3 regions of the Halobacillus sp. Marseille-Q1614 genome follow, and region 1 is predicted to be linked to each of the others. Evidence: a T-box and tRNA genes for the amino acid it is inferred to sense, from the RefSeq annotation. Region 1 holds a T-box; the other regions hold tRNA genes.
The links. The T-box of region 1 lies ahead of HUS26_RS04430 (valine--tRNA ligase). A T-box ahead of a tRNA ligase gene usually reads a tRNA of that ligase, here a tRNA-Val.
Positions count from the first base shown of each region.

Region 2: it encodes a tRNA-Val, which carries the amino acid that the T-box ahead of HUS26_RS04430 (valine--tRNA ligase) is inferred to sense. The anticodon was not compared.
Region 3: it encodes a tRNA-Val, which carries the amino acid that the T-box ahead of HUS26_RS04430 (valine--tRNA ligase) is inferred to sense. The anticodon was not compared.

Region 1 is NZ_CADDWH010000001.1:906,499-909,751, reverse strand. Features, by position in the region: gene HUS26_RS04430 (valine--tRNA ligase) at 1-1,762, opposite strand, end outside; T-box leader at 1,816-2,042, opposite strand; gene HUS26_RS04425 (hypothetical protein) at 2,131-2,319, shown strand; gene HUS26_RS04420 (LysM peptidoglycan-binding domain-containing protein) at 2,316-3,224, opposite strand.
Region 2 is NZ_CADDWH010000001.1:2,076,729-2,079,981, reverse strand. Features, by position in the region: rRNA gene HUS26_RS10550 (23S ribosomal RNA) at 1-768, shown strand, start outside; rRNA gene rrf (5S ribosomal RNA) at 939-1,052, shown strand; tRNA gene HUS26_RS10540 (tRNA-Asn) at 1,062-1,136, shown strand; tRNA gene HUS26_RS10535 (tRNA-Ser) at 1,141-1,233, shown strand; tRNA gene HUS26_RS10530 (tRNA-Glu) at 1,251-1,325, shown strand; tRNA gene HUS26_RS10525 (tRNA-Val) at 1,332-1,407, shown strand; tRNA gene HUS26_RS10520 (tRNA-Met) at 1,444-1,520, shown strand; tRNA gene HUS26_RS10515 (tRNA-Asp) at 1,534-1,610, shown strand; tRNA gene HUS26_RS10510 (tRNA-Phe) at 1,673-1,748, shown strand; tRNA gene HUS26_RS10505 (tRNA-Thr) at 1,760-1,835, shown strand; tRNA gene HUS26_RS10500 (tRNA-Tyr) at 1,846-1,931, shown strand; tRNA gene HUS26_RS10495 (tRNA-Trp) at 1,953-2,023, shown strand; tRNA gene HUS26_RS10490 (tRNA-His) at 2,035-2,110, shown strand; tRNA gene HUS26_RS10485 (tRNA-Gln) at 2,130-2,204, shown strand; tRNA gene HUS26_RS10480 (tRNA-Gly) at 2,209-2,280, shown strand; tRNA gene HUS26_RS10475 (tRNA-Cys) at 2,336-2,409, shown strand; tRNA gene HUS26_RS10470 (tRNA-Leu) at 2,414-2,495, shown strand; gene HUS26_RS10465 (hypothetical protein) at 2,832-3,253, shown strand, end outside.
Region 3 is NZ_CADDWH010000001.1:3,040,308-3,043,560, forward strand. Features, by position in the region: gene rocF (arginase) at 1-37, opposite strand, end outside; gene HUS26_RS20295 (HAD hydrolase-like protein) at 224-394, opposite strand; gene HUS26_RS15150 (hypothetical protein) at 408-605, opposite strand; tRNA gene HUS26_RS15155 (tRNA-Ala) at 709-784, opposite strand; tRNA gene HUS26_RS15160 (tRNA-Gly) at 791-865, opposite strand; tRNA gene HUS26_RS15165 (tRNA-Lys) at 892-964, opposite strand; tRNA gene HUS26_RS15170 (tRNA-Gln) at 1,197-1,271, opposite strand; tRNA gene HUS26_RS15175 (tRNA-Tyr) at 1,332-1,417, opposite strand; tRNA gene HUS26_RS15180 (tRNA-Thr) at 1,439-1,514, opposite strand; tRNA gene HUS26_RS15185 (tRNA-Val) at 1,519-1,594, opposite strand; tRNA gene HUS26_RS15190 (tRNA-Glu) at 1,598-1,672, opposite strand; tRNA gene HUS26_RS15195 (tRNA-Thr) at 1,693-1,764, opposite strand; tRNA gene HUS26_RS15200 (tRNA-Asn) at 1,768-1,842, opposite strand; rRNA gene rrf (5S ribosomal RNA) at 1,859-1,972, opposite strand; rRNA gene HUS26_RS15210 (23S ribosomal RNA) at 2,074-3,253, opposite strand, start outside.

The DNA.
Region 1 (3,253 bases):
TTAAGGCAAAGCGGGAGGCATTCCAGATTTTATTTGCGAAATTCCATGTGGATTCTACCTTTTCCCATTGGAAACGAAGGTCCTGCCCTGGTGAAGAGCCTGTAGAAAGGAAGTAGCGTAAAGAGTCGGCACCGTATTTCTCGATGACATCCATCGGGTCAACTCCATTTCCAAGCGACTTACTCATTTTTCTTCCTTCAGCATCTCGTACCAAGCCGTGGATCAGTACGTCTTCAAATGGACGGCGGTCTGTGAACTCGATGGATTGGAAGATCATCCGGCTTACCCAGAAGAAAATAATATCGTATCCGGTTACTAACACGTTTGTAGGGAAATAGCGCTTGAAATCTTCACTGTTTTCATCCGGCCAGCCCATAGTGGAAAACGGCCATAAAGCAGAAGAGAACCATGTATCTAATACATCTTCATCCTGTTCCCAATTTTCCGCGTCTTTAGGAGCTTCTTTTCCAACAAAAATTTCACCGGTTTCTTTATGGTACCAGGCCGGAATACGGTGGCCCCACCAAAGCTGACGGGAAATACACCAGTCGCGGATATTTTCCATCCAGTTTAAATACGTTTTTTCAAAACGATCCGGAACAAAGCTTACTTTATCATCACCGTATTGAAGCTTGATTGCCTCTTTCGCCAACGGCTCCATATTAACAAACCATTGTGTAGACAAGTAAGGCTCTACTACAGCGCCGCTTCTCTCCGAATGTCCGACAGAGTGCATATGGTCTTCGATTTCAAAAAGAACGCCGCTTTCCTGAAGGTCTTTTACGAGCTGCTTCCGGCATTCAAAGCGGTCCATGCCTTGGTACTTGCCGGCATTCTCGTTCATCGTACCGTCTTCGTTCATAACAAGCACGCGCTCTAAGTTATGGCGGTTTCCGATCTCAAAGTCATTAGGATCATGAGCCGGAGTAATCTTAACAGCACCAGATCCAAAGTCCCTATCTACATAGTCGTCTGCTACAATTTCGATTTCACGACCGATAATTGGAAGAATGGCTTTCTTGCCAATCAAATGCTTATAGCGGTCATCTTTAGGATGAACAGCTACAGCTGTATCTCCAAGCATTGTTTCCGGACGCGTTGTGGCGATTTCGATGTGTCCTTCTTCGTCTTTAAGCGGGTAGCGCATATGATAAAAAGCACCCTGGACGTCTTTATATTCTACTTCAATGTCAGACAGTGCGGTCTTCGTTGAAGGATCCCAGTTAATAATATACTCCCCACGGTAGATCAGTTTCTTTTCGTAAAGCTTTATGAAAACTTCCTTAACCGCTTCAGATAAGCCTTCATCTAAGGTGAAGCGTTCGCGTGAGTAGTCTAAGCCAAGTCCAAGCTTTTCCCACTGGGTACGAATGAACTGAGCATATTCCTGTTTCCATTCCCACGATTTCACAAGGAATGCTTCACGCCCTAGGTCATAGCGCGACTGCCCTTGTTCCTTCAGCTTAGCTTCTACTTTTGCCTGTGTGGCAATACCGGCATGGTCCATACCCGGCAGCCATAATACATCATATCCCTGCATCCGCTTTACGCGTGTTAAAATATCCTGAAGCGTCGTGTCCCAGGCGTGCCCAAGGTGAAGCTTCCCTGTTACGTTGGGAGGCGGAATAACTACTGTATAAGGCTCCTTACTTTCATCTCCTGAAGCTTCAAAAAACTTGCCGTCGACCCAATACTGATAACGGTCTTTTTCAATTGACGATGGATCGTATTTAGTCGGCATTGATAAATCTTTATGTTCCATGATTGACTTCCTCCTTCACATACTCTGTGAAAAATAAAAAACCCCTTCATCCTAAAAAGGACGAAAAGGGTTTGCTTTTCCGTGGTACCACCTTTGTTTACAGAAATAAATCTGTACACTCATCGCAAATAACGGCTTTTAACCGGCTTCTTTTACTCATCTTTTCAAAGAAGCTGCATCCCGGGCGACCTTCCACTCACCTGATTCCTAGAAAACTCACAGCATTTGTTTTCCTCTCTGAAGGAACGGAGAATGTACTCTTCCCATTCACGGCATTTCACATATAGTAGTTAGTATTCATATTGTATATAGAATTCGCCGTTTTAGTCAACTCTTTTTGAAAAAATGTAGAAAGTCAGGTGTTGAGAATGAGCCGCTTTTACCGTTACCGGCTTCCACCATGGTGCCGCCAATTTCTGTATGTGATTGAAGTAGCCTGTGTGCCTATTTTGATTTATCAATTGCTGCGCACATTAATCTTCCCTACAACCTTGGACGTTCTTCTGCTTGGAATTTGGCTCGGTTTATGTTTAGCGTTCAAGTATAAGTGGATTTAGTTAGGAATATAAACAACCTGACCTGCCGTTACATCATCTTCTACTTGGTTAACCTTTTCTAATTGCTTAACGGGTACCTCATACCGCTCAGCAATCATTTCAATCGTTTCGTCTTCCTGAACAATATACATTTTCATTTGTGTATAGGTCTCATCACGGTTTGGGAATAGGTGTTGAAAAATCTGTTTAAATCCATTGACGGACGGAGGAGATTCTTCCTGTTCCTCCTGTTGGGTATCATCCCCTTCAGCGCCTTCCCCTTCTGTTTCTTCTTCCACGTACTCCTGCTCAACCTCTGCTTCAGGCTCTTTTGTTTGGAAAAAGTCCGCTAATGTCTGGTGTGTCTCTTTACGGCTGCTCTCCTCAAGCTCTGCGTTGACCGTGCGGATTTCGTCTTCCTTTTCCTCTTTATAAACGACAGGCCCTAACGTTATGATATCTTCCTGCTCTGCCTCTTCCCGGTTTACAGATCGTTCCTGAAGAATGCCGTTCATGACAAGTTCAGCATGTAAGCGAAGCTGATTCGACTCAGGAAGCTCATAGTCAAAGCTTTCAATATTAATAACGACATCTTCCATGTCAGCCACCCGGTCTTTTGAAACCGTAATTTCTACTGGAAACATATGAAAAAACTCAGAAACATCTTCGTCCTCCGCAGACCTTTCCACCTTCTGGATCATCCTTCCTGCCTGGCGCACATCATCATCTCTATACATCTCTTTCTGATCTTTTGCCAAATACTCTCCAGACAGCTGAACAAAACCATGTAAGCGAACGTCTTCGCCTAAATCCGATATGGACACTTGCGGCTCTAATGAGATGCCAAGCAGCTCATTAACTCCCTGTCCTTCCTTAAACCATAACGATTCCTCTAGAAAAAAAGTGAACTCCTGATTATTTTCCATTCCTTACGTCCCCTCCCTATTTCTTGCAA
Region 2 (3,253 bases), 1.2 Mb from region 1:
GAAGCCGGAGCGCTAGCTTCGGTGGAGGCGCTGGTGGGATACCACCCTGGCTGTACGGACATTCTAACCCAGGACCGTGATCCGGTCCGGAGACAGTGTCAGGTGGGCAGTTTGACTGGGGCGGTCGCCTCCCAAAGAGTAACGGAGGCGCCCAAAGGTTCCCTCAGAATGGTTGGAAATCATTCGCAGAGTGTAAAGGCACAAGGGAGCTTGACTGCGAGACCTACAAGTCGAGCAGGGACGAAAGTCGGGCTTAGTGATCCGGCGGTACCGTATGGAAGGGCCGTCGCTCAACGGATAAAAGCTACCCCGGGGATAACAGGCTTATCTCCCCCAAGAGTCCACATCGACGGGGAGGTTTGGCACCTCGATGTCGGCTCATCGCATCCTGGGGCTGTAGTCGGTCCCAAGGGTTGGGCTGTTCGCCCATTAAAGCGGTACGCGAGCTGGGTTCAGAACGTCGTGAGACAGTTCGGTCCCTATCCGTCGTGGGCGTTGGAAATCTGAAAGGAGCTGTCCTTAGTACGAGAGGACCGGGATGGACACACCGCTGGTGTACCAGTTGTTCCGCCAGGAGCATCGCTGGGTAGCTACGTGTGGACGGGATAAGTGCTGAAAGCATCTAAGCATGAAGCCCCCCTTGAGATGAGATTTCCCCTAACAATAAGTTAGTAAGATTCCTCAGAGACGATGAGGTCGATAGGTCCGAGGTGGACGCGTGGTGACACGTGGAGCTGACGGATACTAATCAATCGATGACTTAACTTTAAAAGAAAAGCGAAAACGCTTAGGCGTTGCCGCTAGACATTCCTTGGTTTGATTCCATCAGTCTTATCCAGTTTTGAGGGTTTACTAAAAAGTTTTAAAATAACCCTTGATATTTTCTCAAAAGGACAATATAATATATCTTGTCCCTAAAAAAGAAACAGATCAATAGATCTGGTGACGATAGCGAAGAGGTCACACCTGTTCCCATGCCGAACACAGTAGTTAAGCTCTTCAGCGCCGATGGTAGTCGGGTATACCCCCGTGAGAGTAGGACGTCGCCAGGTTGATATTATTCCACAGTAGCTCAGTGGTAGAGCAATCGGCTGTTAACCGATCGGTCGTAGGTTCGAATCCTACCTGTGGAGCCATTACGGAGAGCTGTCCGAGCTGGCCGAAGGAGCACGATTGGAATTCGTGTAAACCGTTCACGCGGTTTCGAGGGTTCGAATCCCTCGCTCTCCGCCATTAACATCATAACGTTTGGCCCGTTGGTCAAGTGGTTAAGACACCGCCCTTTCACGGCGGTAACACGGGTTCGAATCCCGTACGGGTCACCACTTCCTGGAGGATTAGCTCAGCTGGGAGAGCACTTGCCTTACAAGCAAGGGGTCGCAGGTTCGAGCCCTGCATCCTCCACCATTGAAAATCTAATGGGAATATAATTTCCCACAATATCGCGGGGTAGAGCAGTTCGGTAGCTCGTCGGGCTCATAACCCGGAGGTCGCAGGTTCAAATCCTGCCCCCGCAACCAAATTATTTATATTGGTCCGGTAGTTCAGTTGGTTAGAATGCCTGCCTGTCACGCAGGAGGTCGCGGGTTCGAGTCCCGTCCGGACCGCCACTGATTACATTATTATACATAAGCTAGTTCAATATTTGAAAATGATAAACTATCATTTGTCTGGCTCGGTAGCTCAGTCGGTAGAGCAACGGACTGAAAATCCGTGTGTCGGCGGTTCGATTCCGTCCCGAGCCACCATTTTTTGACTAGCCGGCCTAGCTCAATTGGTAGAGCAACTGACTTGTAATCAGTAGGTTGGGGGTTCAAGTCCTCTGGCCGGCACCACTTTTAACGTGGAGGGATAGCGAAGTTGGCCAAACGCGGCGGACTGTAAATCCGCTCCCATCGGGTTCGTAGGTTCGAGTCCTACTCCCTCCACCATTTTAATTTTATTATTCAAATAGGGGTATAGTTTAATGGTAAAACTACGGTCTCCAAAACCGTCAATGTGGGTTCGATTCCTACTACCCCTGCTTTCATTATGGCGGTTGTGGCGAAGTGGTTAACGCACCGGATTGTGGTTCCGGCATTCGTGGGTTCGATTCCCATCAGCCGCCCCATTTTTTTATCTAAAAATGTTGGGCCATAGCCAAGCGGTAAGGCAACGGTTTTTGGTACCGTCATGCGCTGGTTCGAATCCAGCTGGCCCAGCCATTATGCGAGAGTAGTTCAGTGGTAGAACACCACCTTGCCAAGGTGGGGGTCGCGGGTTCGAATCCCGTCTCTCGCTCTTGAAAAGCTTCATAATTGCTACATCGAAGAATATAATATATTATTCAATTAGTGGCGGCATAGCCAAGCGGTAAGGCAGAGGACTGCAACTCCTTTATCACCGGTTCGATTCCGGTTGCCGCCTCCAATATGCCGGTGTGGCGGAATTGGCAGACGCGCACGACTCAAAATCGTGTTCCTCACGGAGTGTCGGTTCGACCCCGACCACCGGTACTTAAACGAAAATTATAATAAAAAAACCTAGACGTTTCTATTTTGTAGAAGCGTCTTTTTGTTTTATAAAATAATCATCAAGAGTCCAAAGCGCTCACTGTTACTTTGTATTACCACCTTTATTCGTAAAAGCTTTAAAGCACTACAAATACAACTAAGGGCGCAGGTCATATTAGTTTAATTCTCGACAATTTCCTTCTTGATACTAGTGGTATGTAATCATTTTTTATAAAAAGAAAGATAATCAGTTTTACCTGAGGTTTCAAGGGAAAACAATTTACGGCTGGCAAGTGAGTTAACTTTTGAGAGCGCTTACAAAAATGAGGAGGATACCAAATGAAATTAAAGTCTCTTGTTGCAGCCCTGGTGATTGCTTTAGTAAGTACGTTTGTTCTTGCCCCTGTTAACACGATGGCTGCCTCTCCATCTACCACAGGATCAAAGCTGCTTAAGAACATGAAGGTCACAGGTGATCTTGAAGATGGCAGAACTTTTAAAGGAATGGTTACCGTTGATAACCTTTCTTATGATGAAGAAGAAGGGTTATTAATGAGCGGAGTTGTTAAAGGTGAGGCTGTCTCAGCAGATGGTACCACCACTGATGTAAAAGAAACCTTCGAAAGCGTACCTGCCACTTTAACTGAAGATATGAGCGGTGATACTATGCAAGCTGCTGCTCTAGCACAAGAAGAATGTGACCTCTTAAATCTTGATCTGGGCCCTATTTTCCTCGATTTACTTGGCCTGCAACTTGACCT
Region 3 (3,253 bases), 2.1 Mb from region 1:
CCATAGGTACGCCTACAATAGAGATTTGCTTAACCATACCAAATTCCTCCTTTTACTATCTCATCTAATTGTAGACGTTTTCATACCAATGACTCAACTAGACAAAATTGTGTATATATATACGTTATAAATGAGAAATCACCTTTTTTATAGCATGGTTCAGACTATCAGCTATCATCATTTTTTGAAATATTTCCGGAGTCTTTCTATGAAATCGGCACCTTCACTTCCTGCCCCTGTTAAGACTAGTACTTTTAGTGCCAGCCTGTTCGGCTGCCTGTATGTCCTTCATTCGACCTCCAATCACCCATCTTTCCTGGAGATTAAATTCATTATCTTTACAGGCTTGCTCGATCATGCCGGTTTTAGGCTTTCTGCACACTATCCATTCCAAACCCCAGCAATTCCTATTTAAATGCCTTTTCTGTTGATTTACCTTTAGAGATCCCTGGTTGATTGGTAAAAGAAAATACGAGAAACCCGTTCTTTTTTAAAAGTTCGAGATGCTCTCTTACTTCAGGATATAATGTAAAGCTTCCTGGGTATTCAATTTGGCTGCTTCCCCCAAGTGTACCGTCACGGTCGATAAAAACAGCTTTTTTCATAGGAACACCCCTTTTTATTCCTGCTGTCTTAAGAAAAACTGCTTAACAAAAAAAGGCTGACATCTCAATGATGACAGCCTAATGATGTAATTCTGATTATGTATGGTGGAGCCTAGCGGGATCGAACCGCTGACCTCCTGCGTGCAAAGCAGGCGCTCTCCCAGCTGAGCTAAGGCCCCGAACAATGGAGCGGGAGACGGGATTCGAACCCGCGACCCCCACCTTGGCAAGGTGGTGTTCTACCACTGAACTACTCCCGCACTCAGGTGCGGATGAAAATTAAAAGTGAGCCATGGAGGGCTCGAACCTCCGACCCTCTGATTAAAAGTCAGATGCTCTACCAACTGAGCTAATGGCTCGTAATTAAAATAAGTTCTCGTAAGTTTGTTGAGTGACGATGCTCGTCGTGTTGCAAGCTTATTCAGTGATGCCGCACTCCTCGCAAGCCTGCAGGAAGCTTACTCATGTGGTTGGCTTGCTCTACCAACTGAGCTAATGGCCCTTAATAATAAGTGGTTTTCATAAATTAAAAATCATTTAAACACAAGAAAATACCTAGCTCTTATTTAAGCTAGATGTAAGTTGAAAAAATGGCTGGGCCAGCTGGATTCGAACCAGCGCATGACGGTACCAAAAACCGTTGCCTTACCGCTTGGCTATGGCCCATTGATGACATTAAGTATTATTACCATATCCAACTTATTTATTCCATCTTTTTAAATAAAATGGTGGAGGGAGTAGGACTCGAACCTACGAACCCGATGGGAGCGGATTTACAGTCCGCCGCGTTTGGCCAACTTCGCTATCCCTCCACTATTCAAAAATGGAATCAATGGTGCCGGCCAGAGGACTTGAACCCCCAACCTACTGATTACAAGTCAGTTGCTCTACCAATTGAGCTAGGCCGGCTAAATGGTGGAGGATGCAGGGCTCGAACCTGCGACCCCTTGCTTGTAAGGCAAGTGCTCTCCCAGCTGAGCTAATCCTCCAAATGGTGACCCGTACGGGATTCGAACCCGTGTTACCGCCGTGAAAGGGCGGTGTCTTAACCGCTTGACCAACGGGCCAAAAAAATGTTCTTCTTCAGAGCTTCCAGCCGGATTTGAACCGGCGACCCCTTCCTTACCATGGAAGTGCTCTACCACTGAGCTATGGAAGCAAGTGGCTCCACAGGTAGGATTCGAACCTACGACCGATCGGTTAACAGCCGATTGCTCTACCACTGAGCTACTGTGGAATAGTGAAGCTTATTAATGAGGCAGCGTCCTACTCTCACGGGGATATACCCGACTACCATCGGCGCTGAAGAGCTTAACTGCTGTGTTCGGCATGGGAACAGGTGTGACCTCTTCGCTATCGCCACCTCATCTATTATATGGAGGTAAACCCTCAAAACTGGATAAGACTGATTGGAATCAAACCGTCATAATTTGTAGCTGCAACGCCTAGGCGTTTTCGCTTTTCTTTTAAAGTTAAGTCATCGATTGATTAGTATCCGTCAGCTCCACGTGTCACCACGCGTCCACCTCGGACCTATCGACCTCATCGTCTCTGAGGAATCTTACTAACTTATTGTTAGGGGAAATCTCATCTCAAGGGGGGCTTCATGCTTAGATGCTTTCAGCACTTATCCCGTCCACACGTAGCTACCCAGCGATGCTCCTGGCGGAACAACTGGTACACCAGCGGTGTGTCCATCCCGGTCCTCTCGTACTAAGGACAGCTCCTTTCAGATTTCCAACGCCCACGACGGATAGGGACCGAACTGTCTCACGACGTTCTGAACCCAGCTCGCGTACCGCTTTAATGGGCGAACAGCCCAACCCTTGGGACCGACTACAGCCCCAGGATGCGATGAGCCGACATCGAGGTGCCAAACCTCCCCGTCGATGTGGACTCTTGGGGGAGATAAGCCTGTTATCCCCGGGGTAGCTTTTATCCGTTGAGCGACGGCCCTTCCATACGGTACCGCCGGATCACTAAGCCCGACTTTCGTCCCTGCTCGACTTGTAGGTCTCGCAGTCAAGCTCCCTTGTGCCTTTACACTCTGCGAATGATTTCCAACCATTCTGAGGGAACCTTTGGGCGCCTCCGTTACTCTTTGGGAGGCGACCGCCCCAGTCAAACTGCCCACCTGACACTGTCTCCGGACCGGATCACGGTCCTGGGTTAGAATGTCCGTACAGCCAGGGTGGTATCCCACCAGCGCCTCCACCGAAGCTAGCGCTCCGGCTTCTCAGGCTCCCACCTATCCTGTACAAGCTGTACCAACATTCAATATCAGGCTACAGTAAAGCTCCACGGGGTCTTTCCGTCCTGTCGCGGGTAATGCGCATCTTCACGCATAGTATAATTTCACCGGGTCTCTCGTTGAGACAGTGCCCAAGTCGTTGCACCTTTCGTGCGGGTCGGAACTTACCCGACAAGGAATTTCGCTACCTTAGGACCGTTATAGTTACGGCCGCCGTTTACTGGGGCTTCGGTTCAACGCTTCGCTAAAAGCTAACGCATCCCCTTAACCTTCCAGCACCGGGCAGGTGTCAGCCCCTATACTTCGCCTTACGGCTTCGCAGAGACCTGTGTTTTTGGTAAACAGTCGCTTGGGCCTTTTCACTGCGGCTCCTCGGCAGAGGAGCACCCCTTCTCCC